Regions from separate parts of the Streptomyces sp. NPDC050617 genome, predicted to be linked through region 2. Evidence: riboswitches for the same ligand, from Rfam matches in the RefSeq annotation. Region 2 holds a riboswitch; each other region holds the start of a gene.

What was found. Region 2 has a riboswitch for cyclic di-AMP ahead of AB0I49_RS16790 (peptidoglycan DD-metalloendopeptidase family protein). Riboswitches for the same ligand answer to the same signal wherever they lie in the genome.
Region 1: linked by a shared signal. The riboswitch ahead of AB0I49_RS00365 (M23 family metallopeptidase) and the one ahead of AB0I49_RS16790 (peptidoglycan DD-metalloendopeptidase family protein) in region 2 are both predicted to bind cyclic di-AMP.
Region 3: linked by a shared signal. The riboswitch ahead of AB0I49_RS34190 (transglycosylase family protein) and the one ahead of AB0I49_RS16790 (peptidoglycan DD-metalloendopeptidase family protein) in region 2 are both predicted to bind cyclic di-AMP.

Annotation. Positions count from the first base shown of each region.
Region 1 is NZ_JBFAIS010000001.1:79,469-89,013, reverse strand. Features, by position in the region: gene AB0I49_RS00375 (GNAT family N-acetyltransferase) at 1-1,716, opposite strand, end outside; gene AB0I49_RS00370 (HPr family phosphocarrier protein) at 1,959-2,240, shown strand; gene AB0I49_RS00365 (M23 family metallopeptidase) at 2,389-3,195, opposite strand; cyclic di-AMP (ydaO/yuaA leader) riboswitch at 3,209-3,365, opposite strand; gene AB0I49_RS00360 (pitrilysin family protein) at 3,595-4,977, opposite strand; gene AB0I49_RS00355 (pitrilysin family protein) at 5,001-6,398, opposite strand; gene AB0I49_RS00350 (DNA topoisomerase IV subunit A) at 6,603-9,050, shown strand; gene AB0I49_RS00345 (GTP-binding protein) at 9,135-9,545, opposite strand, start outside.
Region 2 is NZ_JBFAIS010000011.1:26,472-36,016, forward strand. Features, by position in the region: gene AB0I49_RS16765 (hypothetical protein) at 1-238, shown strand, start outside; gene AB0I49_RS16770 (hypothetical protein) at 366-539, shown strand; gene AB0I49_RS16775 (hypothetical protein) at 642-1,649, opposite strand; gene AB0I49_RS16780 (hypothetical protein) at 1,837-2,136, shown strand; gene AB0I49_RS16785 (aldo/keto reductase) at 2,202-3,146, opposite strand; gene AB0I49_RS16790 (peptidoglycan DD-metalloendopeptidase family protein) at 3,247-4,599, opposite strand; cyclic di-AMP (ydaO/yuaA leader) riboswitch at 4,611-4,760, opposite strand; gene AB0I49_RS16795 (PP2C family protein-serine/threonine phosphatase) at 5,036-6,394, opposite strand; gene AB0I49_RS16800 (DEAD/DEAH box helicase) at 6,844-8,526, opposite strand; gene AB0I49_RS16805 (cold-shock protein) at 8,808-9,011, opposite strand; gene AB0I49_RS16810 (DUF6227 family protein) at 9,193-9,545, opposite strand, start outside.
Region 3 is NZ_JBFAIS010000038.1:17,823-27,367, reverse strand. Features, by position in the region: gene AB0I49_RS34220 (N-6 DNA methylase) at 1-1,648, shown strand, start outside; gene AB0I49_RS34215 (SurA N-terminal domain-containing protein) at 2,203-2,820, shown strand; gene AB0I49_RS34210 (nucleoside triphosphate pyrophosphohydrolase) at 2,882-3,937, shown strand; gene AB0I49_RS34205 (DUF6479 family protein) at 4,102-4,530, shown strand; gene AB0I49_RS34200 (cytochrome P450) at 4,580-5,833, shown strand; gene AB0I49_RS34195 (transglycosylase family protein) at 6,022-7,149, shown strand; cyclic di-AMP (ydaO/yuaA leader) riboswitch at 7,444-7,588, shown strand; gene AB0I49_RS34190 (transglycosylase family protein) at 7,591-8,307, shown strand; gene eno (phosphopyruvate hydratase) at 8,621-9,545, shown strand, end outside.

The DNA.
Region 1 (9,545 bases), on a different contig from region 2:
GGCGGTGACGACGACCGCGTCGCAGAGGTCGTCGGCGAGGGCGTCGGCGAGCGCCGCGCGGAAGTCGGCCGGCCCGGCGGACGTGGTGAGGTCGCGCGGCCGCAGCGGGCGGAGCCGCTCGGTGAGGCAGGCGTCGTAGGTGAGGAGGGCGAGGGAGTCCGAATTGCCGAGGATGGCGACGCGCGGGCCGCCGGGCAGCGGCTGGGCCGCCAGCAGCAGCCCGGTGTCGGCGAGTTCGGTGACGGTGTCCACGCGGATGACCCCGGCCTGCCGGAACAGGTCGGAGACGGTGGCGTCCGGGATGCGGGTGGTGGGCACGGCGTGGCCGGAGGGGGCGGTGCCGCCGTGCCGGGCGCCCTTGACGACGACGACCGGCTTGACGGCGGCGGTGCGCTTGGCGAGGCGGGTGAACTTGCGCGGGTCGCCGATGGATTCGAGGTACATGACGACGACGGCGGTCTCCGGGTCGTCGTGCCAGTACTGGAGGAAGTCGTTGCCGGAGACGTCGGCGCGGTTGCCGGCCGAGACGAAGGTGGAGACGCCCGCGAGCGAGGCCGCGCGGCGGTGCAGTCCCGAGAGCAGCGCGATGCCGATGGCGCCGGACTGGGAGAACAGCCCCACCTGTCCGGCGGCGGGCAGCTCGGGCGAGAGGGAGGCGTTGAGCCGGACGCCGGAGGCGGTGTTGATGAGGCCGAACGCGTTGGGGCCGATGACGCGCATGCCGTACGAGCGGGCCTGGCGGACCAGTTCGCGCTGGCGGTCGCGGCCCTCGGGGCCGCTCTCGGCGTATCCGGCGGAGAGCACGACGAGGCCCTGCACGCCGTGCTCGCCGCAGTCGGCGACGGCTGCGGGCACCTGGTCGGCGGGGACCGCGACGACCGCCAGGTCGACGGTCTCCCCGATGTCGCCGACCGAGCGGTAGGCGGGGACGTCCTCCGGGAGCAGCCGCGAGGCGCCTGCCGGGAAGGCCCGGTTGACCGCGTACGTACGGCCGGTGAAGCCGCCCGCCAGGACGTTGCGCAGGGCGGTGCGGCCCACGCCGCCGGGCTCCCGGCCGGTGCCGACGACGGCGACGGAGCCGGGGGCGAGCAGCCGCTGCACGGAGCGGGCCTCGGCGCGCTGCTCGCGGGCCCGCTGGACGGCGAGGGACTGGTCGGTGGGTTCCAGGTCGAATTCGAGGCGGACGACGCCGTCCTCGAAGGAGCGCTTCTGGGTGTACCCGGCGTCCGTGAAGACCTTGATCATTTTGGTGTTGGCGGGCAGCACCTCGGCGGCGAACCGGCGGATCGAGCGCTCGCGGGCGACGGCCGCGATGTGTTCGAGGAGGGCGGAGGCGACGCCGCGGCCCTGGTGCGCGTCCTGGACGAGGAACGCCACCTCCGCCTCGTCGGCGGGGGCGGTGGCGGCCATGCCGCGCGCGTCGATGCGGTCGTAGCGGACGGTGGCGATGAACTCGTCGCCGACCGTGGCGGCGAGGCCGACCCGGTCCACGTAGTCGTGGTGGGTGAAGCGGTGGACGTCGCGGTCGGACAGGCGCGGATAGGGGGCGAAGAAGCGGTAGTACTTCGACTCGTCCGAGACCTGCTCGTAGAAGCTGGTCAGGCGCTGCGCGTCGGCTTCGGTGATGGGCCGGATCTGAGCCGTGCCGCCGTCGCGCAGCACGACATCGGCTTCCCAGTGGGTCGGGTACGCGGCGTGCTCCGACGGCGTGTGCATGGGGCCAGCGTACGACCGGGCGCCGACAGAGCTCGGCTCGCGGACACCGGAGGGTCGGGGCAGGGTGGGGAGGGGCGCGGCGGGCGCGGGAGCACGGCAGGTGGAGGCGGGTGACGGCGGGCGGGGCGGCACAATGGAGGAGGGAGCAGGGGGCGGCGCGGCGCCGGACGTCTCCGCAGGAGCGACGGCGGCACCGTGAGAGACTGGTCTAGACAACCAATGACGACTTGAAGGGCAACACCATGGTTGAGCGCCGCGTCACCGTCGGCTGGGCCGAGGGGCTGCACGCCCGCCCCGCGTCGATCTTCGTCCGAGCCGCGACCGCCTCGGGCGTCCCCGTGACGATCGCCAAGGCCGACGGCAACCCGGTCAACGCCGCCTCCATGCTGGCGGTGCTGGGCCTGGGCGCCCAGGGCGGCGAGGAGATCGTCCTCGCCTCCGAGGCCGACGACGCCGAGGCCGCGCTCGACCGCCTCGCGAAGCTGGTCGCCGAGGGCCTCGAGGAGCTCCCGGAGACCGTCTGATTCGGTTTCCACCGGCGCGGCACGGCCGCGCGCGGCGACGGGCCGCGGTGACTGTTCTCACGGTCGCCGCGGCTTTTGCGTGCGTACAGGCGGCACTCGCGCACGCAGAAGGCCCCGGCCGGGAGGGCCGGGGCCTTCTGTGCGAGGTTCAGAGGCTGACGCCGTGCGCGCGCAGGTACGCGACGGGGTCGATGTCGGAGCCGTACTCGGGGGACGTACGGGCCTCGAAGTGCAGGTGCGGGCCGGTGACGTTGCCGGTGGCGCCCGAGAGGGCTATCTGCTGCCCCGGAGTGACCGTCTGGCCGACGGAGACGCCGATGGAGGAGAGGTGCCCGTACTGCGTGTACGTGCCGTCGTTCATCTTGATGACGATGTTGTTGCCGTACGCGCCGCCCCAGCCGGCCTCCACGACGGTGCCCGCGCCCACGGCGTGCACGGAGGAGCCCTGGCCGGCGTGGAAGTCGACGCCGGTGTGGCTGCCGGAGGACCACAGTCCGCTGGACGCCTTGTAGCCGGTGGAGACGTACGAGCCGTCGACCGGCAGGACGAAGGCGTTGAGCCGCCTGCGCTCCTCGTCTCGGGCGGCCTTCGCCTTGGCGGCGCGCTCCGCGTCGGCCTTCCGCTTGGCCTCCTCGGCGCGCTTCTTGGCCTCGGCGGCCTTCGCCTTGGCCTCGGCTTCGGCCTTCGCCTTGGCGGCGGCCGCCTCGGCCGCGTGCTGCTGGGTGTCGGCCTGGGCGCCGATGCTGTCGGCGACGTCGTTGCTCATGACGACGGCCTGGGTGAGGCCGGTGTCCTCGACCTGCGGGGCGCGGTCGCCGCCGGACGCGAGGGCCGGGGAGGCGAGGCCGGCGACGACGCCGGTCGCGGCCAGGGTCGCGACCCCCGCCGCGTTGGCGCCGACGCGCACGGCGCGGCTCGGACGACGGTGCTTCCCGGTGGCACGGGTGAACGCCATAGGTACGGCTGATCCTTTCCTTCCTTCTCGCCTACCGGGTTAGCTGACGGGTTCGGAGCAGGAAGGTCTCCTACGGGCCCCTCCGGGAAGGGGTCCGATTCACCCCAGGGACGTGTGGGTCCCCGGCTCCCCTGGCTCACGCCATCTCGGGGACTCGGCGATGGTTGCCCGGGGCCGCGGATGCGACTCACATCTGACGGACAACCGCCACGAACTTATTCGGCGCTTCTTTCAATCGGCAAACAGAACCGCGATTTTGTGCCCTAGGCCACACAGCAGAAAGGCAACCTCTCCGATAAACCGGACATACAGCGGGGCGCGAAGGCCCCAAAGGTCCCTCGCGCCCCACTCACCCCGTTATGGGGGTCCTGCCGTTATCGCGGTCCTTTTTCCCGGCGGTCAGCCGGAGACGACCGTCACCTCTCCGATGCCGAGCGCCTTGACGGGCCCCTGGATCTCCGCGGCGTCGCCGACGAGGACCGTGACGAGCCGGTCGGCCGGGAAGGCGCTGACGGCGGCCGCGGTGGCCTCCACCGTGCCGGTCTCCGCGAGGCGCGCGTACAGCTGGGCCTGGAAGTCGTCCGGGAGGTGCTGCTCGACCTGGTCGGCGAGCGTCCCGGCGACGGCGGCGGCCGTCTCGTACTTCAGCGGGGCGACGCCCACGAGGTTCTGCACGGCGACGTCGCGCTCGGCGTCCGTCAGCCCCTCGGCGGCCAGCGTCCGCAGCACGGTCCACAGGTCCGCGAGCGCCGGTCCGGTGGACTCGGTGTCCACCGAGCCGCTGATGGCCAGCAGCGAGGCGCCCGTGGACCCCTGGAGGGCCGTGGGCTCCGAGGAGCGCAGCACCTGGGCGTAGGAGCGGACACCGTAGGTGTAGCCCTTCTCCTCGCGCAGGACGCGGTCCAGGCGCGAGGTGAGGGTGCCGCCGAGGCAGTACGCGCCGAGGACCTGGGCGGGCCAGACGCGGTCGTGCCGGTCGGGGCCGATCCGGCCGATGAGCAGCTGGGTCTGCACGGCGCCGGGGCGGTCCACGATCACCACCCGGCCGGTGTCGTCGGCGGTGATGGGCGTGACCGGATACGGCTCGGCGGTGCCGCCGGTCCACGTGCCGAGCGTGTCCGCGAGGGCCTCGGCCAGGTCGACGCCGGTGAAGTCGCCGACGACCACGGCGGTCGCGGTGGCGGGCCGTACGTGCGCCTCGTAGAAAGCCCGTACGGCCGCGGCGTCGATGTTCCGGACGGTGTCCTCGGTGCCCTGGCGGGGCCGCGACATGCGGGCGCCCGCGGGGAAGAGCTGCTTGGACAGCGCCATGGCGGCCCGCCGGGCCGGGTTGGCCAGCTCGTGCGGGATCTCGTCGAGGCGGTTGCCCACGAGCCGCTCGATCTCGCTGTCCGCGAAGGCCGGCGCCCGCAGCGCGTCGGCGAGCAGGGCCAGCGCCTTGGGCAGCCGGGAGGCCGGGACCTCCAGCGAGACCCGGACGCCCGGGTGGTCGGCGTGCGCGTCGAGGGTGGCGCCGCAGCGCTCCAGCTCGGCGGCGAACTCCTCGGCGGAGTGCTTGTCGGTGCCCTCGGACAGGGCGCGCGCCATGATCGTGGCGACGCCGTCCAGCCCGGCCGGCTCGGCCTCCAGCGGCGCTTCGAGGTTGACCTCCACGGCGACGACCTGCTGGCCGGGGCGGTGGCAGTGCAGCAGCGTGAGGCCGTTGGGCAGCTGGTCGCGCTCGGGGGCCGGGAAGGCCCACGGGGTGGGGGCGCCGGGCTGCGGCTGCGGGTGGAACTGCATGGTGGTGGTGGCCACGGTGTCGCTCACTGGCCCGCCTCCTGCTCTTCGGCGTTCTTCGCGATGTCTTCGATGGCTCCGTCGGCCGCCTGCCCGGCGTCCGCCGGCTCGGTCTCCGCCGGCTCGGTCGGCTCGTAGACGAGCACCGCGCGGTTGTCGGGGTGCAGCCGGGCCGCGGCGACGGCCCGCACCTCCTCCGCGGTGACGTCCAGTACGCGCCCCACGGCGGACAGCGCGAGCTGCGGGTCGCCGAACAGCACGGCGAACCGGGCCAGTTCGTCGGCGCGCCCGCCGACCGTGGCGAGCCGGTCCAGCCACTCGCGCTCCAGCTGGGCCTGGGCCCGCTCCATCTCCTCCGGGGTCGGCCCCTCGGCGGCGAACCGGGCCAGCTCCTCGTCGACCGCGGCCTCGATGGCCGGCACCTCGACCCCGCCGGACGTCTTGACGTCCAGCCAGCCGAGGGAGGGCGCGCCCGCCAGCCGCAGCATCCCGAAGCCGGCGGCGACGGCGGTGCGGTCCCGGCGGACCAGGCGGTTGTGGATCCGCGAGGACTCGCCGCCGCCGAGGACGGTGAGGGCGAGGTCGGCGGCGTCCGCCTCGCGCGTGCCGTCGTGCGGCAGGCGGTAGGCGGACATCAGGGCGCGGGCGGGCACCTCGGCCTCGACGACCTGGCGCAGCTCCGTGCCGATGGTGTCGGGCAGGGTCCCGTCGCGGGGCGGCTGCTTGCCGTCGTGCGAGGGGATGGTGCCGAAGTACTTCTCGATCCAGGCGAGGGTCTGCTCGGAGTCGATGTCGCCGACGACCGAGAGGACCGCGTTGCCGGGGGCGTAGTACGTGCGGAAGAAGGCCCGCGCGTCCTCCAGGGAGGCCGCGTCGAGGTCGGCCATCGAGCCGATGGGCGTGTGGTGGTAGGGGTGGCCGTCGGGGTAGACCATGGCCGTCAGCTTCTCGAACGCCGTGCCGTAAGGCACGTTGTCGTAACGCTGGCGGCGCTCGTTCTTGACGACGTCCCGCTGGTTGTCCATGGACTCTTCGTCGAGCGCGGTGAGCAGCGAGCCCATCCGGTCGGCCTCCAGCCAGAGCGCGAGCTCCAGCTGATGGGCCGGCATGGTCTCGAAGTAATTGGTGCGCTCGAAGCTCGTGGTGCCGTTCAGGGAGCCGCCGGCGCCCTGCACCAGCTCGAAGTGGCCGTTCCCCTTGACCTGCGCGGAGCCCTGGAACATCAGGTGCTCGAAGAGGTGAGCCAGGCCCGTACGGCCCTTGACCTCGTGGCGGGAACCGACGTCGTACCAGAGGCAGACCGCGGCGACCGGGGTCAGGTGGTCCTCGGAGAGCACCACCCTCAGGCCATTGGCCAGGCGGTGCTCGGTCGCTGTCAGGCCGCTGGTACCGGCCTGTTGCGTGGCCGTGTGACCCATGGGCATGTACGTCCCTTCGCTGCGTGATGACCCGCGTGATGTCCCGCGTTCAAATCGGTCCTGTCACTGTATGCAAGCGCGCTGACATCTGGCGAAGTTCCCGGCGAGGAACGCTCTTACGGACGGGTCGCGGTCGGCGTTGTCAGTGGCGCGGTCCACAATGGTCGGCGTCACCACCCCGCACCGGTACATGAAGGAGCCGCAGCCGCGATGGCCCGCCGCAGCACGAAAACCCCGCCGCCGGACGACTTCGAGGAGCGCATCCTCGACATCGACGTCGTCGACGAGATGCAGGGCTCCTACCTCGAGTACGCCTACTCGGTCATCTACTCGCGCGCCCTGCCCGACGCGCGCGACGGGCTGAAGCCGGTGCACCGCCGCATCCTCTTCCAGATGAACGAGATGGGCCTGCGCCCGGAGCGCGCGCACGTGAAGTGCGCCCGCGTCGTCGGCGAGGTGATGGGAAAGCTCCACCCGCACGGGGACGCCTCGATCTACGACGCGCTCGTGCGCATGGCGCAGCCCTTCTCGATGCGCGTGCCGCTGGTCGACGGGCACGGCAACTTCGGCTCGCTCGGCAACGACGACCCGCCGGCCGCCATGCGGTACACCGAGGCGAAGATGGCGGCGGCCTCGTCGCTGATGACGGACTCGATCGACGAGGACACCGTCGACTTCGCGCCGAACTACGACGGCAGCGAGCAGGAGCCGGTCACCCTCCCCGCCGCCTACCCGAACCTGCTCGTCAACGGCGCGTCGGGGATCGCGGTCGGCATGGCGACGAACATGCCGCCGCACAATCTGGGCGAGGTCATCGCCGCCGCCCGGCATCTGATCAAGCATCCGAACGCCGACCTCGACACCCTGATGAAGTACGTGCCGGGGCCGGACCTGCCGACAGGCGGCCGGATCGTGGGCCTGTCCGGCGTCCGGGACGCGTACGAGACGGGGCGCGGCAGCTTCAAGATCCGCGCCACGGTCACCGTGGAGAATGTGACGGCGCGCCGCAAGGGCCTCGTCGTCACGGAGCTGCCGTTCGCGGTCGGCCCCGAGAAGGTCATCTCCAAGATCAAGGACCTGGTCGGCGCGAAGAAGCTCCAGGGCATCGCGGACGTCAAGGACCTCACCGACCGCGAGCACGGCCTGCGGCTGGTCATCGAGATCAAGAACGGCTTCAACCCGGAGGCCGTCCTGGAGCAGCTCTACAAACTGACGCCGATGGAGGAGTCCTTCGGCATCAACAACGTCGCGCTGGTGGACGGCCAGCCGCTGACGCTGGGCCTCAAGGAGCTGCTGGAGGTCTATGTCGACCACCGCTTCGAGGTGGTCCGGCGGCGCAGCGAGTTCCGACGCACCAAGCGGCGCAACCGGCTGCACCTGGTCGAGGGGCTGCTCGTCGCGCTCATCGACATCGACGAGGTCATCCGCCTCATCCGGTCCAGCGAGAACGCGGCGAAGGCCAAGGAAGCCCTGATGGCGCGGTTCGGGCTGTCCGAGGTCCAGACGCAGTACATCCTGGACACCCCGCTGCGGCGGCTCACGAAGTTCGACCGGGTCGAGCTGGAGTCGGAGCGCGACCGGCTCAACGGCGAGATCGACGAGCTCACCGGAATCCTCGAATCCGACGCGGAGCTGCGCAAGCTGGTCTCCTCGGAACTGGCCGGCGTCGCCAAGAAGTTCGGCACCGACCGGCGCACGGTGCTGCTGGCCTCGGCGGGCGCGACGGTGGCGGCGGTGCCGCTGGAGGTCGCCGACGACCCGTGCCGGGTGCTGCTCTCCTCGACGGGGCTCCTGGCCCGTACGGCCAACGGCGGGCTGTCGTTCGACGAGGACGCCAAGCGCGTCAAGCACGACGTGATCGTCTCGGCGGTGCCGGCGACGGCGCGGGCCGACGTGGGCGCGGTGACCTCGGCCGGCCGGCTGCTGCGGCTGCCCGTGATCGATCTGCCGCAGCTCCCGGACACGGCCGCCGCGCCGAACCTGTCGGGCGGCGCGCCGGTCTCCGAGTTCCTGTCCCTGGACGACGGCGAGCGGCTGGTCTGCCTCACCACGCTGGACGAGTCCTCGCCGGGCCTCGCGATCGGCACGGAGCAGGGCGTGGTCAAGCGCGTGGTCCCCGACTATCCGGCGAACAAGGAGGAGTTGGAGGTCATCGGCCTCAAGGACGGCGACCGGATCGTCGGCGCGGTGGAGCTGCGCACCGGCGAGGAGGACCTGGTCTTCATCACGGACGACGCCCAGCTGCTGCGCTACCCGGCGGGCCAGGTCCGGCCGCAGGGCCGGCCCGCGGGCGGCATGGCGGGCGTCAAGCTGAGCGCGGGCGCGAAGGTCATCTCCTTCACCGCGATCGACCCGGCCGCGGACGCGGTGGTCTTCACGGTCGCGGGCTCGCACGGCACCCTGGACGACTCCTTGCAGAGCGCGAAGCTGACGCCGTTCGACCAGTACCCGCGCAAGGGGCGGGCGACGGGCGGGGTCCGCTGCCAGCGGTTCCTCAAGGGCGAGGACTGCCTGGTCACCGCCTGGGCGGGCGCGACCCCCGCGCGGGCCGCGGCCGCGAACGGCGCCCCGGTGGAGCTCCCGGAGATCGACCCGCGCCGCGACGGTTCGGGCGTCCCGATCCCGAAGCCGGTCGCGGTGGTCGCCGGGCCGGTGTAGGCGCGGAGCCGGACGGACAGCGGCGGCGGCCGGGTTCCCCGTGAGGGGGCCCGGCCGCCGCCGCGGAACCGTACGGCGGCCCCGCTACGACCAGGCGTCCGCCCGTTCCTCCGGATCGACGTGGACCTCGGGGTCGTGGCGGCCCTCGGGATCGTGGCGGGCCTCGGGGTCGTGCTGCTCCTCGGGGTCCTGTACGTACCGCAGTACGCCCCACATGGTCTGCTCGCCCGCGGCCTGGGCGGCGGCCTCCGTGTCCTGGCAGGCTTCCAGTTCCTCGCGGAGGGCCGCGGTGTCGATGCCGGAGCCGATCAGTACGAGCTGGGTGAGCCGCTCCTCGCCGCGGGCCCAGGGGGACGGGTAGAAGCGCAGGAAGTCGCCGACCGCGTGGACGGTGAACTTCTGCCGGCTGCCGGGCACTTCGAAGCGGACGATGCCCTTGATGCGGTAGAGGCCGGGCGGCCTGCTGTCGAGGAAGTCCATCAGGCGGCGCGGGTT
Region 2 (9,545 bases):
GGACGTTCTGAACCTCATCTCGGCGACGGTCAGCACGGCGGCGCCCAGACAGGTTGCAGAGACCATCCGCGAACTCTGCCGAAGGCAGCAGCCCGGCCTCGCCGAAGCCCTGCTGGCCAACGGCCGGAAGCGGAGCCATGCCGATGTCATGCGCTTGGCACTGGCTCTTATGGCTGCCGGGCTCACCGACTACGCGGAGACCGCGATGCGCGCGTCCCTCATGACCGATACGGCATAACCCTCGGAAGAATCTCCTGCCCACCCGCGCCACAGTCGAATATCTGCACCGCCCGGAGGCGCCGGGCCATTTCGTCCTGCCTGTCTCTACGCCCATTCCCATTGGTATCCGCGAGGAGAACATTTCTATGAGCGAAAAGCCCACCGACAGCTGGCGCGAGGACACCATCAGCATCAAGCGGATCGGTGCCCGGAAGGAAAAGAGGTACGACGACGGGCACTGGACGAGCCAGGAGGAGTTCCATGTCCTCGTGGAGTCCTGCGGAGGCCCCTCCGAACCGCTCCCTCAGGACGGTGAGTAGGCGGTCGCCCGCCTCAAGCCATCGCTGGCTTCACCGCTCAACTGGGCTTTGCCGAGAAGGAGTACGTCCAGACCGCTGGCCCGGTCAGCGCGCCGCTTCTGATTACTCCGTCTCCACCCGCACCCCCCGCGGCGGCCCCGTCCGGTATCCCGTCGTCAAGGCCCTGGTCAGGGATGTGATCAAGGCGGCTGGGGTGGTGTTCAGGGTGGTGGGGGTGGTGGTGATGACGTGGATGGCGTGGGATTCGAGGCGTTGGCGGCGGGAGGGGTGGCGGTCAGGGTGGAGGAAGTGGTGGGCTGCGGAGTCGACTTCCAGGGCTACGCCCGCCGCCGGCCAGTACGCGTCCGGGCTTGCGATGAATTCGCCGGCGGCGGTGTAGAGGTCCGGGTTCCATAGGGGAGCCGGGAGGGGGGACTTCGCGATGGCCGCTCTTGCCTTGCCCTCCGCCGACGAGGCCACGCCCGCCGTCAGTTCCTCCGCCGCCCTCGCGACCGTCGGGCTGCGGTCCAGGCCGGCCGCGGTGAGTTCGTCGACCAGGTCGCCCGCCGTGCAGAAGTCGCGCTGGACCGTCGCGGTGAGGAGGGCCCGCAGGCCGTTCGGGCGGCCAGTCCAGCGGGCCGCGATGTCGGCGGCGGCGCGGGCCGCCCCGGTGATGGGCATGCTCTCGACCAGCAGGTGGCGGGCCGGCCAGCGACGGGTCCTGATGACACGGACGTAACCCGCGTCCACGACCCGGCGGTCGTCCGGAATGAGCACCTCCACCGGTGCCAGTCGCGCCGCCTCGTGCCGCGTCGTGGAACCCGGTGCCATGTGCAGCGCCGCCCTGCCTGTCAGCAGTGCCGACCTGCCCGACAGCGGTGCCCCCGCCGCGCGCTGCCCCGCCGCGTACAGCACCGCCGCCAGCAGGCGCTGGAACGCGTCCGGCACCCCGGAATGGAGCAGGTAGACGCGCGGCAGCACCCGTTGCCACGGACCGTTCTCGCGTGCCCTGTTCCAGATCGCGCCCTGGGAGACCCCTAGGGCGCGCAACTGTGCGTGCGTGGCGAGGCCGCGTTGGCGGCGGACCAGTCGGGCCAGGAGCACCCGGTCGTACGAGATCGGCGTAGGCATGGGCAGTTGCTGCCCAGCAGGAACGGTCCCCCTGTCCTGCTTCTCCGACTCTCCTCCTACTTCCTCCCCCGCGGAAAGTCGCACCTCATCATCGGGTGTCCGCCTCCGCACCCCCCAGGCGTAGGGTCGAGGAAACGTTCGAGTTGTTTTGTCGCATTGTCTTGTCACGGATCGTGGAGGTTGCGCAATGGCTGGGGTTCCGACGTCTGTAGTGGCCGCCGGCGGGCTGGTCGGCGGTTACGGGGTGGCCCGGTGGACCAAGAAGCGGCCGCTGGGCGGGGCCGCGCTCGCCGCGGCCGGCGCCGTCGCGGCGCGGCAGTGGCAGCAGCGGTCCGGGACCGGCGCCGCCGCCGCGCTGACCGGGCTGTACGTGGCCGCCTTCGCCGGCTCCCACCCGCTCGCCAAGAAGGTCGGCGCCTGGCCCTCCGTCTTCGCCGTCGCCGGCGGCGTCGCCCTCGCCTCCTGGGCCGTCGAGCGGCGGGGGTAGCAGGCGAGGGGGGAGCGGGGCCCGGCCGCCCCGCCTCTCCCCGCCCCTCCCCCCTGCTTCCGCTCCTACTTCGACGCCTCCGTCAGCAGGTCCACCTCGTCAGCCGTCAGCCGCAGATCCGCCATCGCCAGCAGCGCCGGCAGCTGCCCCGTGTTGCGCGCGCTCGCGATCGGGGAGGCCACCGTCGGCTGGGCGGCGAGCCAGGCCAGGGAGACCGTCGCCAGTTCGGCGCCGTGGGCCTCCGCAACCTTGTCCAGCGCCTCCAGAACGCGCCGGCCGCGCTCGGTCCGTACGTACTCGGCGGCGGTGCCCGACCGCGCGCTGTCCACGGTCACGCCCGGACGGTACTTGCCGGTCAGGAAGCCCGACGCCAGGGCGTAGTACGGGACCGCCGCCAGCCCGTGGCGCGCGGCGGCGGTGGCCAGGTCGCCCTCGTACGTGTCGCGCGAGACCAGGTTGTACCGCGGCTGGAGCGCTGCGTACTTGGCCAGGCCCTCCGCGTCGGAGAAGGTCAGCGCCTCCTCCAGCCGGTCCGCCGTGATGTTGGAGGCCGCGATCTCGCGGACCTTGCCCTCCCGCACCAGCTCGTCCAGGGCCGTGAGGAACTCCGACACCGGTACGGACTCGTCGTCGTAGTGCGTGTAGTAGAGATCGATGTAGTCGGTGCGCAGCCGGCGCAGGGACTCCTCCACACCCGCCTTGATGCCGTTGGCGGCCAGACCGCGCTTCTCCGGGACGCCCGCGCCGACCTTGGTGGCCAGGACGATGTCCTCGCGGTTGCCGCGGGTCGCGAACCAGTCGCCCAGGACGGTCTCGGACTCGCCGCCCGAGTTGCCGGGGACCCAGGCGGAGTAGACGTCGGCGGTGTCGATGAAGTTGCCGCCCGCCGCCGTATAGGCGTCCAGGACGGCGAAGGACTCCGCCTCGTCGGCCGTCCAGCCGAAGACGTTGCCTCCGAGGCAGAGCGGGTGGACGGACAGGTTTCCGATCTTCTTGCGCTTCTCAGCCATAAGCCCATTTAACGCCTCGCCCGGACGCCTTTACGGTGCGGACGGACCCGTCCGTTCCGTTTAAGCCACATGGCCCCAAGAAACCCGCCGGCCCCGCCCGTTACAGCTTCAAGCCGTGCCCCCGCAGCCACGTCATCGGGTCCACCGGGGCGCCCCCGCCCGGCCGCACCTCCAGGTGCAGATGGGGGCCGGTGACATTGCCGGTCGCGCCGACCCGGCCGATGACGTCGCCCGTCTTCACCTTTCCGGAGGTCACGGAGATCGACGACTGGTGGCAGAACCACAGCTCAGTGCCGTCGTCCAGGGTGAGCACCGTGCGGTAGCCGTACGAACCCGCCCACCCGGCCTGCGTGATCGTGCCGCCGTGCACCGCCTTGATCGGCGTACCCGTCGGCGCCGCGAAGTCCTGCCCGGTGTGGTTGGCGGACCACATGTCGCCCGACTGGCCGAATCCGGCGGTAAGCGTGTACGAGCCGACGGGCAGCGTGTACGAGCCCGTCGGCTGAGCCTGCGCCGTGCCCTGCGCCGTCGCCCCCGGCTTCCCCTCCGCCTTCTGGTGGGCGGCCTTCGCGGCCTCAGCCGCCTCCGCAGCCTCCGCCGCCTTCTCGGCCTTCCGCTTGGCCGCCGCTTCCGCTTCTGCCTCGGCATCCGCCTTCCGCTTCGCCGCCGCGTCGGCGGCCTCGGCCTCCGCGGCTCGGGCGGCGGCATCACGCGACTCGTCGGCCGCGGCGGACTGCTGGTGCTCGGCCTGCTGAAGGATGCGGGCGCGGAGCGCCTCACCCGCGTCGGCGACGCCGTTCGCCGCGTCCTCCGCGGACAGGCCCATCCGGGACAGCGGCTGCTGATCCGCAACGGAAGCCTCAGAAGCCCCCGCCGTCTCCGGAGCGGAGTCGTCCGCTACGAGCGAGCCGATGCCCGGCAGGTCCTCGACGGCCGGCAGCTTCCCCGGCAACTCGCCCACCTGATCGGCCAGATGCGCCAGGTCGGGCACGGATATCGGCGGCGCCGGGCGGTCCTTGGCGCTCGCCATGCCGCCCGCCCCGACCGCCGCGATGACACCGACGCCGAGCACCGCTCCGCTACGGGCCATCGTGCCGCCGCGCTGCTTGCCGACCCGGTGCTTGCCGCGGGCCGGGCCCGCGGGGTCCTCGGCGGGGTTCCACTCCTCCCACAGCTCCGCGCCCCGCTCCCCCGACCAGCCCTCATTGGGGTCCGCTTCAGCGTCCACTTCAGCGTCCGCTCCACCATCCGCTGCGAAGTGCGCGGCGGCGGCGTGGGCGTCGGGGACCGGGCCGGCCTCAACGGTCTCGAAACCGGAGGCGGATGCGGCAGGCTCGGCAAGTACGGCGGGTTCGTACGGGGGCTCAAACGACCGAGCGTGCGTCGGCTCGTACATCGACTCGTACGCCGGCTCGTACATCGGCTCGTCGAGGGCAGGCTTGTTGGACGCCACGGGGGCGCACTCCTTTCCTTCCTTCTCGCCTACCGGGTTAGCTGACGGGTTCGGAGCAGGAAGGTCTCCTACGGGCCCCTTCTCGCGAAGGCGTCCGACTCACCCCAAGGTTGGTGGTTCCCCGGTTCCCTGGTGCCTCGTGTTGCCGGTGCTGCCGATGGTGCTGGGTACGTACGGTGTTGCCGGTGTTGCTGGTGCCTGCGGGATTCGGCGAAGGCGCACGGTGCCGCCTCTTGCGGCGGTTGTGACGACCGCGCTGCGTTATCGAACGTTAATAGAAGCGAGACCCGGATACCAAGCTGTTGCCCGTAATCCGCGCAGGCTTTGGTGAGGACTTTATGGACACGCGTCGGCGAAAGCGGTCGAGTCGTCGCAGCAGCCGAAACCCCTCGGCGGCGATCGTGCACCAGTCGTTATGCGCAGTGATCAAGATCCACTACGCACCGTGTTCCCGATCCCCGGCCCCCGGCAGCCGCCCCGCTCCGCCCCCGCTCCCGCCTGGACCCGCGCTCCCGCCCCCGCTTGGGCCCGCGCTCCCACTCCGGCCCGCGCCCCCGCTCGGGCCCGCGCCTCCGCCCCCGCTCCCGCCCCGCCGGATCGCCAGCAGGGCCATATCGTCCGACGTCCCCCCGCCCGTATGCCGCGCGACATCCGCCGCGAGTTCCTCCAGCAGCAGGTCCGGCCCGTCGAACAGCCGCCCGTTCAGCCGGGCCTGCGGATCGTAGAAGACGCCCCGCTCGTCCCTGGCCTCCGTCACCCCGTCCGTGAACAGCAGCAGCGTCGTTCCCGCCGGAAAGTCCCATACGTCCACCCGGTCCGGCCATACGCCCAGGTCGCCCATGCCCAGCGGCAGCGCCGGCACCTCCGGCGATGCCTCCACCGCCTTGCCGTCCGCGTACAGCAGCAGCGGCGGCGGGTGGCCGCGGTTCACGACGCGCAGCACCGCGCCATCCGACTCCGGCCCCGATACCGGCTCCGACGCCGATTCCACCCCCGTCACCGCCCCCGACTCCGACGCCGACTCCGACTCCGATCCCGCCCCCGGCTCCGCCCCCGTCACCGCCACCTCCGCGAGTACGGCCGTGGTGAACCCCTCGAACTGGTCCAGCCCCTCCCGTCTCGCCCCCTCCCGCTGCAACGCCCGCTCCAGCCGCGCCGCGAGCGCTTCCAGGGTCGCCTCCTGCTCCGCCGCCTCCCGGAACGCGCCGATCACGACGGCGACCGCCTCGACCGCCTCCAGTCCCTTGCCCCGGACGTCGCCGACGATGACGCGTACGCCGTGCGGAGTGTCCTGCACCGCGTACAGATCGCCGCCGATACGGGCGTCCGCCTGCGCCGCCACATAGCGCGCCGCGACGCACAGCCCCACGCCGATACTGGCCGGGGGCGTCGGCAGCACGGCGCGCTGGGCCGCCTCCGCGATGCCGCGCGCGGACTCCAGCTGCTGGTCGCTGCGGCGCACGATGCGGTTGATGCCGAGCGCGAGGATGGCGACGGTCAGGACGGTCGCGGTCTTGGTCGCGGTCTCGAAGGAGTTCACCGCCCGGTGGTACGCGTTGGTCCCGGCCGCGGCGGCCACGGCCGCGACGGCGACGGCCGCCGTGCCGCGCCGCCCGAAGAGCGGTGCCGCGACCAGCGGAGCGGCCGACAGGAAGGGGGCCCCGGTGTACTTCGGCGGGGTCAGGACGTCGAAGAGGACGCCGCCGACGATGAGCACGGCGGGGAGCCAGAGCGCCAGGCGGTTGGCGATCACGGCGCGGCGGGAGAGCCCGTTCGCGGACGGTCGGGCGGACATCCCCGCGGACATCCCCATGGACGGTCGCGAGGACACCCCCGCGGGCGCGCCCTCGCGTCCCCGGCTGCGTCCCCGGCCTCCGGTGCCTCGCTTCCCCACCGTTCTCTCCTGACCGGTCCGTCCCGCGCGGCGCCTCTCCCAGGCTTCCGGGCGCCGCCGGTCCCGGCGACCGCTGCTCGTCCAATCGGGTGGCCGCCGACCGCCCCCGCCAAACGGGGCCGTCGACGGCGGATCGAAGCGGGCTACGGGCGTACGCGCTGGTCAGGGCGTGCGTCGGGGAGCGTGCGAGCGGCCCGTACAGGCGCGCACGTCAGGAGAGCCGAGCGCGCCACGACACCGCGCGCCCCGCCACCCCCACTCCACCCCACCTCAGCGAGAAAAAGACGAGAAAGAAGAGAAAGAAGAGAAGAGAAAGGAGAAAGAGAAGAGACGAGAAAGAACAGCAGCCGTCAGGCCGCCGAAGTCCGCCCCCGCCCGCGTCCCGACCCGCCATTGCCGCCGCTGCCGCTGCCGCTGGAGCCGCGCCCGTTACCGCCGCGCCCGCCGCCGCCGGAGGCCGTACCCGCGCCCGTTCCCGTACCCGATCCCGAGCCCTGGAACGTACGGCCGCGACCGCCGCGGCTGCCCCGGCCACGACCGCCGGAGCCCGACGCCGCGCCCGAGCCGGAACCGCCCCCGGAGCCCGCGCCCGGCCGCGAGGGCCGCGACGCGCCCGAGGAGCGCGAGGACCGCGACTTCGGCTTGCCGCCCTGGGGCTGCGTCGGCGCCGGCGGCGTGATGACGACCGGGACGCCGCTGGGCACGCGCGCGCCCGTGATGCGCGCCAGTTCGGCGTCCTCCGGCCCCACCTTCGCGACCTGCGGAGTGATCTTCGCCGTGACCATCATCCGGCTCATCTCGCGCCGCTGCTCCGGCAGAACGAGCGTGACGACGGTGCCGGACTCGCCGGCGCGCGCCGTGCGGCCGCCGCGGTGCAGATAGTCCTTGTGGTCGACGGGCGGGTCCACGTTCACGACGAGGTCGAGGCCGTCGATGTGGATGCCGCGGGCGGCGACGTTGGTCGCGATGAGCGCCGTGACCTGCTCGGTGCGGAACTGGTCCAGCGTGCGGTTGCGCTGCGGCTGGCTCTTGCCGCCGTGCAGCGCCGCGGCCCGTACGCCGCTCGCCAGCAGCCGCTTGACCAGTCGGTCCGCGCCGCGCTTGGTGTCCACGAACATGATCACGCGGCCCTCGCGGGCGGCGATCCGGGTCACGGCGTCGCGCTTGCCGTCGTCCGAGACGTGCAGCAGGTGGTGCTCCATGGTGGAGACCGCGCCGACGGACGCGTCGACGGAGTGCGTCACCGGGTCGTTCAGGAAGCGGCGTACGAGCCGGTCGACGTTGCGGTCCAGCGTCGCGGAGAACAGCATCCGCTGGCCGTCCGGCCGCACCTGGTCGAGGAGCCGGGTGACCTGCGGCAGGAAGCCCATGTCGGCCATCTGGTCGGCCTCGTCGAGGACCGTGATGGCCACGTCGCCGAGCGCGCAGTCGCCGCGCTGGATGAGGTCCGCGAGGCGGCCGGGCGTGGCGATCAGCACCTCGGCGCCGCGCGCGAGGCTGTTCGCCTGGCGGCCGATCGACATGCCGCCGACCACCGTGGCCAGCCGCAGGTTGACGGCCCCGGCGTACGGCGTGAGCGCGTCCGTGACCTGCTGCGCGAGCTCGCGGGTGGGGACGAGTACGAGCGCCAGCGGGCGCCTGGACTCGGCGCGCCGGCCGGCGGTGCGGGCCAGCAGCGCCAGCCCGAAGGCGAGGGTCTTGCCGGAGCCCGTACGGCCGCGGCCCAGGACGTCCCGGCCGTGCAGCGCGTTGGGCAGCGTGGCGGCCTGGATCGGGAACGGCTCGGTGACGCCCTCCCGGTCCAGCGTGGCGAGCAGGCCGGCGGGCATGTCCATCGCGGCGAAGGTCTCCACGGGCGGGAGCGCCGGGGTGGTGCTGACGGGCATCGCGAACTCGCCACCCTCGGACGCGGCCGGCCGCCGGTTCGGCTGCCGGCTGCCGGAGGGACGGCCGCCGGACGGCCGGCCGGCGGCGGGACGGCCGCCGGAGGGGCGGGAGCGGGGCGTGCGGGCGGGGCGTTCGGAGCGGGTCATTCGAGAGGACCTTCCCTCAATGGGGTGGCACGCCTCAGGAACGACTTCGCGTCGCGAGCCCGTACCGGGACGGACGGGCGCGGAAAAGCCGGGGCGCGCGGTGAACTGGGCGGTGGAACGGCGGTGGAGCAATGGTGGGCGGCGATGGGGCGACGGTGCGGCGACGTGAGCGTGATGAGCGGCGATGAGGCGAAAAGCGGTGCCGCGACGGTGGAGCAGCGATGGGGCCCGCACCCAGCGGTGCGGGCCCCATCGTGGTGGTGCAACGTCCGATCGAGTGATCAGGCGGCGACGATGTTCTCCGCCTGCAGGCCCTTCTGGCCCTGCGTGACGTCGAAGGTCACCTTCTGGCCCTCAAGCAGCTCGCGGAAGCCGGTGGAGGCGATGTTCGAGTAGTGGGCGAAGACGTCGGGGCCGCCGCCGTCCTGCTCGATGAAGCCGAAGCCCTTTTCCGAGTTGAACCACTTCACGGTGCCGGATGCCATGTCTATCTCCTTCAATGGGGTGGGCCCCACACCGGAATAGACCGGCGAAAAACAAAAATGCGCCTTCGGCTACATAACCGTCAGGCGCACACGAGTTCATGGGTACCACAACTGCAACTCGAACAATCGTAGCACGCCTCGGCCCCGGCTCACACCAGGAGCCGGGGCCGGGGGATTCGGATCAGAGTTCGACGCCCTTGGCGCGGGCGTGCCGGTCGGCGGCGACCTCGGCCTCCGCCTCGTCCAGATAGACCTCGCAGACCAGCCGGCCGCCCTCGGTCATGTTGTGCTCCAGCTCCCAGAGGCTGACCTCGCCGCCGCCCTCCAGCAGGAAGGCGTGCTCGTAGAACCGGCACCAGGTCGTGTCCCGCCCGCAGCCGCGCCGCCGCGGCTTGGTGATCAGCGAGATGTGGTGGCCGCGAGCGTCCTGGAGCAGCTCGCGGACGACCTCGCCGGGCCCGTCCTCGTTCTCCGCGCGGCGCAGCAGCCGACGCGCGTGGTCCGGCGAGTCCTCGGCCGCGTACTCCCGGCGCG
Region 3 (9,545 bases), on a different contig from region 2:
CGCTCTTCTTCTGCGCGGCTCAGCCGAGCTCGCCACCGGCCTCGGCCCCCGGACGGCGTACGAGTTCCTGCTCGGCCGGCAGCTCGACGCCAACCCCCGGCAATACACCCTCACCCCGTCCGCCCCCGCCGAGCTGATGGCCGCCATCGCCGAATCCGGTCTCGACCCGGACGGCGTACGTACCGTCTTCGACCCCGCGTCCGGTACGGGCAGCCTGCTGCGCGCCGCCGACACCAGCGGACCGCTGCACACTCGGGCCGTCTTCGCCCAGGAAGCCGACGTCGACCTCGCCGCGCTCGGCGCGCTGCGGCTCGCCCTGCACAGCACGGCCCAGGTGCGAGTGAGATCAGGGGACAGCCTGCGGGCCGATGCGTTCCCCGGACTGGAGGCGGACGCCGTGCTCTGCCACCCGCCGTTCAACGAACGCAACTGGGGCCATGACGAGCTGGCGTACGACCCCCGCTGGGAGTACGGCTACCCGGCCCGGACCGAATCCGAGCTGGCCTGGGTCCAGCACGCGCTCGCCCGGCTGCGCACCGGGGGCACCGCCGTCCTGCTGATGCCGCCCGCCGCCGCCTCCCGCCGCTCCGGCCGCCGCATCCGCGCCGACCTGCTCCGACACGGCGCGCTGCGCGCCGTCATCGCGCTGCCCGCGGGGGCCGCGCCGCCCTACGGCATCCCCTTGCACCTATGGGTGCTGCGCCGCCCCACCGCCCAACCCCTGCCCGCACCACACCTCTTGCTCGTCGACACCGCCGATCTGGCCGCTACCAACCGCGACCAGCTGCCCTGGCAGGCCGTGCGCACGGCGGTGCTCGACGCCTGGCAGGACTTCGACCGGAACGGCGCCACCGAGGGAAAACCCGGCGTCTGCCGCTCCTTGCCGGTCATCGACGTCCTCGACGACGACGTCGACCTCGCCCCCGCCCGACATCTGCCCCCGCCCACGGCGGGCGGCGGGGCCGCCGAGCTGGCCGATGTGCATGCGCGGCTCACCACCGCGCTGCGGCGAACCTCCGGGCTCACCCCCGACCCCGCGAGACCCCTCACCCCCGTGGAGGCCGCTGTTCCGGGCCGCTGGTCCACCACCACCGTCGGCGAACTGGCCCGCACTGGGGCCCTGGCGCTGCGCGTCGGGGGGAGCGGCGCAAGCCCCGATCCGACAGGCGCGCCTCCTGTCCTGACGGACCATGACGCCATAGCGGGCTCCGAGCCGTCGGGTACGCTCCCCGAAGGCGCGGCCGAGGAACCCATCCTCATCGAGGAGGGCGATGTGGTGGTGCCCGTCCTCGGCGATGTCACCGTGGCCCGTGTCATCGACGCGGCGAGCGCCGGGGCGGCGCTCGGCCGTGGGCTGCACCTCCTGCGGCCCGACCCGGCCACCCTCGATCCGTGGTTCCTCGCCGGATTCCTGCGCGGCACCGCCAATCAGCGCCAGGCCAGCAGTTACGCCTCCACCCCCACCCGGCTTGACGTCCGCCGGCTCCAACTGCCGCGCATACCCCTGTCCGACCAGCGGCGCTACGGCCGCCGCTTCCGGGCCCTCGCCTCCTTCGAGGAGTCGCTGAGGCTCGCCGGGCGGCTCGGCGAGCAGCTCGTACAGGGCCTGTACGACGGACTGACGGACGGCACCGCGCGCCCGGAGTGACCGCGGTTCGGAGTGACCGCGCGCTCGGAGTGACCGGCCGCCCAGGGAGCCGGGTGTCCGGAGCGACCGGCCGCCCAGGGTGATCGGGTGCCCGGAGCGACCCGGTCGGGGCCGGTCAAGGGCCAGGGGCTGGGCTCGGGGGCCGGGCAAGGACCGAGGTCGGGCAAGGATCGGGGGCTGGGCAAGGACCAAGACCGGGCAAGGACCGAGGTCGGGTAAGGGTTGGGCGGGGGCTGAGCCGGGGAGAGAGGGAGGCGTCGGCGCAGAAGCCAGGAAGGAGAGCAATCTGTGCGGAACGGCCCATAGCCGGAAGGCTGTTCCCCCTGTCACACCGTCACCAGCGCGCCGCATCTCCGTTCGTATCCCAACCGGCCCCGAATCGTTGGTCGAATCAGTGGCCTGGATCACGCGGACTCCCTAACATCGATCAACGCCAGCTCGATGCGACCGCCCGTCATCCGCTCGTCATCCGACCGCCACCCCCTCCAGGAGGGGCTTCGTACGGCCCTTGTCATCACGGCCCTTGCAATAAAAGATCTTCGCCGGGAGGCTCCATGCACCGCCGCAGGACTGCGCTCTCCGTCTCCGCCGCCGCACTGTTGGTCGCGGCCCCCCTGCTCACCGCGTGCGGCTCCACCCCGCATCCCGGCGCGGCAGCCGTCGTGGGCAAGGACCGGATCAGCGTGTCCCAGCTCCAGGCCCAGGTGAAGGACGTACGGGACGCGCAGCGGGGCTCGCCGCAGGCCGAGCAGCTCGTCGCGGCCAGCCCCAGGCTCGGCCAGGACACTTTGGTCCGCCTCATCCAGTACCGGATCGTGGACAAGGCCGCCGAGGACAACGGGGTCGGCGTGACCCGCCGTGAGGTGCAGCGGCAGCGGGCCGCGCTGGAGAAGGCGAACGGCGGTGCGGAGGCGGTGCGGGCCAGGTTCCTGTCGCTGGGCGTCGCGCCGGGCCAGATCGACCAGGCCATCAAGATGGACTACACCCGCGCCAAGCTGGACCAGCGGCTGGGGGCCGCCCGCACCAACCAGGTACTGATGGCGACGTCCAAGTCCATCGGCGTCGACGTCAATCCGCGCTACGGCAGCTGGGACGCCAGGCGCGGCACCGCTCAGGCCGCCAGTGAGCCGTGGCTGCGCGCGGCCACGGCTCCGCCCGAGCAGCAGATGTGAGCGGTCGCTTACGCTCGACGGCGTGAACGCTTCCGCGCCGGACGGCTCCGACCGCCACGACATCGCGCCCCCGCACCGCGCCGCCGCCCCGCAGGGCGGCGCCGGGCCCGCGGACGGTGCGGCCGACCCCGGCCGTATCGTCCTGCTGACCACCAGCCACCGGGTCGCCCCCGGTCTGCTGTCGTGGCCCGCCTGGCAGGTGCTGCGCACAGCCGACCGGGTGCTGTGCGCCGACCCCGGCCACCCTCAGCTGCCGTATCTGGGGGAGGCCGGCGTCGAGGCCGAGCGGGCGGTGCCGGACGCCCGTGAGCTGGTCGGCTACTGCCTGGACGGCGGGCGCACCGCCGTGGTCCTCACCTCGGCGGAGGGCGAGTCGGCGCTCACCGCCGGGCTCGCCCGGCTCGCGGGCTCCGGCCGGGAGCGGATGCCCGCGCTGGAGCTGCTGCCGGGCTCGTACGACCTGCCGGGGGCGCGCCTGCTCGACCTGGTGCAGGTCATGGACCGGATCCGCCGGGCCTGCCCATGGAGCGGGGTCCGTACGCACGAGGACCTCGCGAAGTACGCGGTCGAGGAGACCTACGAACTGCTCGAAGCCATCGAGGAAGGAGACAGGGAGGCTGTGCGCGAGGAGCTGGGCGATGTGCTGCTCCAGGTCGTCTTCCACGCGCGCATCGCCCAGGACGACCCGGACGAGCCGTTCGCCATCGACGATGTCGCGGGCACCATCGTCGACAAGCTCATCCACCGGCACCCGCACGTCTTCGGGGCGGAGAGCGCGGAGAGCGCCGAAGACGTGCGGGAGCACTGGATGCGGACCAAGGCGATCGAGAAGCAGCGCGAGTCGGTCACCGAGGGCGTACCGCTCGGCCAGCCCGCCCTCGCCCTCGTCGCCAAGCTCGCCTCCCGGGCGCGCGGGGCCGGGCTCGACGTCGAGGCGCCGAACGGGCCCGGCATCGGGTACGAGCTGCTGGCGCTCGCCGTGCGGGCCGAGGCGGAGGGGACGGAACCGGAGACGGCCCTGCGCGCGGCCGCCCGCACCTACCGCGACACGATCCGCGCCGCGGAGTCCACCCCCACCCCCACCCCCACCCCCGCCAAAACCGTCACCGACGACTGAGCCTGCCCCGCCAGGCCCGATGCGGACGGGGCCTCGCCGTGCCTGGTCCAGCTCACCCGCCGGTCCGCCAGGCAGTCCGCTCCGCGGAGTGGGGTCGCTGCGTCCGTACACCCGTTCGGCCTATGGGGCGACATGTCTGGGCGATCGGGGGGTACCCCAGTGCCATGCACTCAGAGATTTTTGATCTCGCTGCCGATAACGGGCTGCGTGGTGGGATTGCTCCGCTGGCCATCGGGATCATCGTGGTGGCCCTGCTGATCGGGGCTGTGGCCTTCGGGCGCAAGCGGCGGGCGCAGGAGCCCGCTCCGCCGCAGGAGCCGCAGGAGCGAGCCGGTTCGTGGCAGACGCCGGAGGAACAGGGCGGGGGCGGGCCCGTGGCCGCCGATCACGGCCCCGGCCATGACGGGGAGCGGGACGCGCTCGGCTATGTGAAGGAGGGGCGGGCTACGGATGAGCTGGCTCCGGACGGGCACCGTTACCTGCCGCACGAGCTGACGGACCCGGACAGCCACAGCGACCCGGAGCAGCAGCCGCGCAAGTGGAACGAAGGGGGGAGCGGCGGCTTCGGCAGCGGCGGCGGGGGACACACGTAGGCCCGAACGCCCCTCGGGCGGCGGGTGCGGGCTCCTATAGCGTCGGGGGGTGCACGACAAGAACGCCGACGCCCCCGTCCCCGCACTCTTCAGCTGGGAATTCGCCGCCGACCCCTACCCCGCGTACGCGTGGCTGCGCGAGCACGCGCCCGTACGCCGTACCGAGCTGCCCAGCGGGGTCGAGGCATGGCTCGTCACCCGGTACGCGGACGCCCGGCAGGCGCTCGCCGACGGGCGGCTGTCGAAGAACCCCGTGCACCACTCCGAGGCCGCGCACGGCAAGGGCAAGATCGGCATTCCGGGCGAGCGCAGCGCCAACCTGATGACGCATCTGCTGAACATCGACCCGCCGGACCACACGCGGCTGCGGCGGCTGGTCTCGAAGGCGTTCACGCCGCGCCGGGTCGCGGAGTTCGCGCCGCGCGTACAGGACCTGACGGACGGCCTCATCGACGCCTTCGCCGCGCGGGGCAGCGCCGACCTCATCCATGAGTTCGCCTTTCCGCTCCCCATCTACGCGATCTGCGATCTGCTGGGCGTGCCCCGCGAGGACCAGGACGACTTCCGGGACTGGGCGGGCATGATGATCCGGCACGGCGGCGGGCCGCGCGGCGGGGTGGCCCGTTCCGTGAAGAAGATGCGTACGTATCTGGCGGAGCTGATCCACCGCAAGCGTTCGGACCTCGGCGACGACCTGATCTCGGGGCTGATCCGGGCCTCCGACCACGGCGAGCACCTGAGCGAGAACGAGGCGGCGGCGATGGCGTTCATCCTGCTGTTCGCCGGGTTCGAGACGACCGTGAACCTCATCGGCAACGGCACGTACGCGCTGCTGCGCAACCCCGGCCAGCGTGAGCGGCTGCAGCGGGCCCTGGACGCGGGCGACGAGAGCCTGCTCGCCACCGGGATCGAGGAACTGCTGCGCTACGACGGGCCGGTGGAGCTGGCGACCTGGCGGTTCGCCACCGAGCCGATCACGCTGGGCGGGCAGCGGATCGGCACCGGCGACCCCGTGCTCGTCGTGCTGGCGGCGGCGGACCGCGATCCGGAGCGGTTCGCCGATCCGGACACCCTCGACCTCTCGCGACGTGACAATCAGCACCTCGGATACGGGCACGGCATCCACTACTGCATCGGCGCGCCGCTCGCCCGGCTGGAGGGCCGGGCCGCCCTCGCGACCCTGCTGCGCCGCCTGCCCGACCTGCGCCTCGCGGCGGAACCGGAGGAGTTGCGGTGGCGCGGCGGACTCATCATGCGCGGACTGCGCACGCTGCCCGTGGAGTTCACGCCCCGCCAGAAGTGACGAAGCGTCAAGCGATGTGACCTCCGCGTGACCTCGGCTACATCGGCTTGTGACTGTCTGAGCGCGTCGCTATCTTCAACCGACAACTCGGCAACCGACAACTCAGTAACTGACGACTCAGTAACTGACGACTCGGCAACCGACGACTCGACAACCGACAACTCAGCCGTCACACGAGAGGCAACCGCATGCGCACCGGGAACGGTCGACACCGCCGCCCCCGTCAGGTCCCGGCCATCGTCGTAGCGGCGGGGGTGACGGGCGCCGGAATCGCCATGCCGCTGCTCGCGGCCACCGGTGCGAACGCCGCGGACACCGCGACCTGGGACCGCGTCGCCCAATGCGAGAGCGGCGGAACGTGGAGCGCCGATAAAGGGAACGACTTCTACGGCGGGCTCCAGCTGTCGCAGTCGACCTGGGATCTGTACGGGGGGAGGGCGTACGCGCCGAGACCCGACCTGGCCAGCCGCGCCCAGCAGATAGCCGTGGCCCAGAAGATCCTGGACGACCAGGGCACCAAGCCCTGGTCGGGCTGCGCGGTCGCCTCCGGTCTCACGCGCGGCAGCGCGGCCCCCGGCGTCGACCCCGGCAGCTCCGAGGCGCCCTCCTCGAAGCCGTCCGCCGAGTCCTCCTCGAAGCCCTCCGCCCAGTCGCCCGCGCCGTCGCACAGCTCGGGGCCGTCGAAGGGCTCCTCGGGCGACGACCGTACGGACTCGGGCAAGACCCACTCCCCGAAGGGCGGGCCGAGCACGACGCCGAGCGGTACGGGCGGTCCGGGCAGCCCGGGTGATTCGAGTGATCCGGGTAAGAAGGGGACCGGTGAGGCGGACGCCGGTAAGAAGGGGTCCGGTTCGGCCGAGAGCCCCGAGCCCGGCGGCAAGCCCTCCCAGACGCCCTCCAGCACCCCTTCCACGCCCCCTGGGACCTCCGCCGACCCCACCACCCCCGCGACCGGGGCCACGGGCACACCGACGTCCGGCGAGGGCCGGCACCGCGGCGGTTCCGATGAGGGGGAGAAGGGGAGCGCGGGGAGCAAGGGGAGCGACGGCGCCGAAGGCCCCGCGCGGGACGACGGCGGGCGGAGCGGCGGCCGGCATGCCTCGCGCGGCGGGGAATCGCGCGGCGGGCACGCGTCCCGTACGCCCCAACAGGCCCCCCGTGACTACACGGTGCAGTCGGGAGACAGCCTGTCCGTGATCGCGGAGGAGCACTCCGTCTCCGGCGGCTGGAACACCCTCTACGAACGCAACCACAGCACCGTGGGAAGCGACCCCGATCTCATTTTCCCTGGTCAAAAGCTTGATCTCGGGACGTGAGTCCGACGGTACGGGCGGTATGTCCGTTCCGGCGGAAAGTGAGACATGGGTCTCGTTGACAGTCCCGGGTTCCCCGCCTGTCCGATCTTTCCCTACCGTCTCTCACCTGCGGAAATGCGCTGTTTCTGTGGGTAAGTAGAGGCAACTGCCGTCAGGGAGGGGGGTTTGAACCCTCCTGGGCAGTGTGTTTAACGTCGTCACCGCTCGCCACCGTGAGCACCACGATCGCCACGCCGAATCCTGCCGGCGGTCGCTGGATTCGTCGCGAAAGCGCCGTAGGCAGGAGCGGGGGAACCAGGTAGGCCGCCGGAACGGCCCGTCGACACCGACGGGGACCGGGACGGCTAGGGGTGAAGCCCCGTGTGCTCCGGCACACGAGGCCGGGCAGCTCACAGCCCGAACCCGACAGCTCACCTCGTAGGCGTCGGTGAGGAAACCAACATGCTTATCTCCAAGGGCAAGCACCGCCGTCCGTCCAAGGCCGTCCGTGTCGCCACGCTCGCCGGCGTCGCCGGTGCCGCTGTCGCCGTCCCGCTGATGGGCGCCACCTCGGCCTCCGCCGCCTCCGTCTCCACCTGGGACAAGGTCGCGCAGTGCGAGTCCGGTGGTAACTGGTCGATCAACACCGGCAACGGCTACTACGGCGGCCTGCAGTTCAACCAGTCCAGCTGGGCCGCCGCGGGTGGCACCCAGTACGCCCCGCGCGCCGACCAGGCCACCAAGGGCCAGCAGATCGCCACCGCCGAGAAGCTGCTCGCCATGCAGGGCCCGGGCGCCTGGTCCTGCGCCGGCGCCGGCAACCTGACCTCCGGCGGCCCCGCCGCCGGCGTCGACACCGGCTCCAGCAGCCGCGGCACGCAGCACGCGGACCGCAGCCAGCGCCAGGCCGCGCCGAAGCAGCAGGCCCCCAAGCACTACGCGCCGAAGCAGCAGGCTCCGAAGCAGCAGGCCCCCAAGCAGGCCGCGCCGAAGCCCGTCGCGCCGAAGTCCATCCAGAAGGGCGACGGCGAGTACAAGGTCAAGTCCGGCGACACCCTCGGCAAGATCGCCAAGGAGCACGGCGTCAAGGGCGGCTGGCAGAAGCTGTACAACCTGAACAAGGGCATCGTCTCCGACGCCAACCTGATCTACCCGGGTCAGCAGCTCCACCTGAGCTGATCCGTTCCCTGGGGGCGGCTTCACCGCCGCCCCCGTCTCTCCGCTCATGAGAGACCGCCCCGCTCCGGCGCGCCATCCCCCCCCCCGATCGCGCCGTAGCGGGGCACTCGCATATCCGGGGCCCGTCGCCGGTCCTTCGGACCTGTCCGGTTCCCGCCCCATTCCCCCTTCGGCGAACAACGCCGTCATTCATCCTCTGATCTGGCTCTTCGGCCCATTTTTCCGCTCACGGTCCGGGCTGCGCGCGGGCGGACGTCCCCCGGCCCGTTAGGCTCGGGGTGCAGAAACCAGTCACCCCATGAAGGAGACACTCGTGCCGTCCATCGACGTCGTCGTAGCTCGCGAGATCCTCGACTCGCGAGGCAACCCCACGGTCGAGGTCGAGGTCGGCCTCGACGACGGCTCCACGGGCCGTGCCGCCGTGCCGTCCGGCGCCTCCACCGGTGCCTTCGAGGCGCTGGAGCTGCGTGACGGCGACCGCAACCGCTACCAGGGCAAGGGCGTCGAGAAGGCCGTCCTCGCCGTCATCGAGCAGATCGGCCCGGAGCTCGTCGGCTACGACGCCACCGAGCAGCGCCTGATCGACCAGGCGATGTTCGACCTGGACGCCACCGCGGACAAGTCCTCGCTCGGCGCCAACGCCATCCTCGGCGTCTCCCTCGCCGTCGCGCACGCCGCCTCCGAGGCGTCCGACCTGCCGCTCTTCCGCTACCTCGGCGGCCCGAACGCGCACCTGCTGCCGGTGCCGATGATGAACATCCTCAACGGCGGCTCGCACGCCGACTCCAACGTGGACATCCAGGAGTTCATGATCGCGCCGATCGGCGCGGAGTCCTTCTCCGAGGCGCTGCGCTGGGGCGCCGAGGTCTACCACACGCTCAAGAGCGTGCTGAAGGAGCGCGGCCTGTCCACCGGCCTCGGCGACGAGGGCGGCTTCGCCCCGAACCTGGGCTCGAACCGCGAGGCGCTCGACCTCATCATCGAGGCCATCAAGCAGGCCGGTTACGCGCCCGGCCAGGACATCGCGCTGGCGCTCGACGTCGCCGCCTCCGAGTTCTACAAGGACGGCGTCTACGCCTTCGAGGGCCAGGAGCGCTCCGCCGCGCAGATGACGGAGTACTACGAGGAGCTCGTCGCCTCCTACCCGCTGGTCTCCATCGAGGACCCGCTGTACGAGGACGACTGGGCGGGCTGGAAGGTCCTCACCGACAAGCTGGGCGAGAAGGTCCAGATCGTCG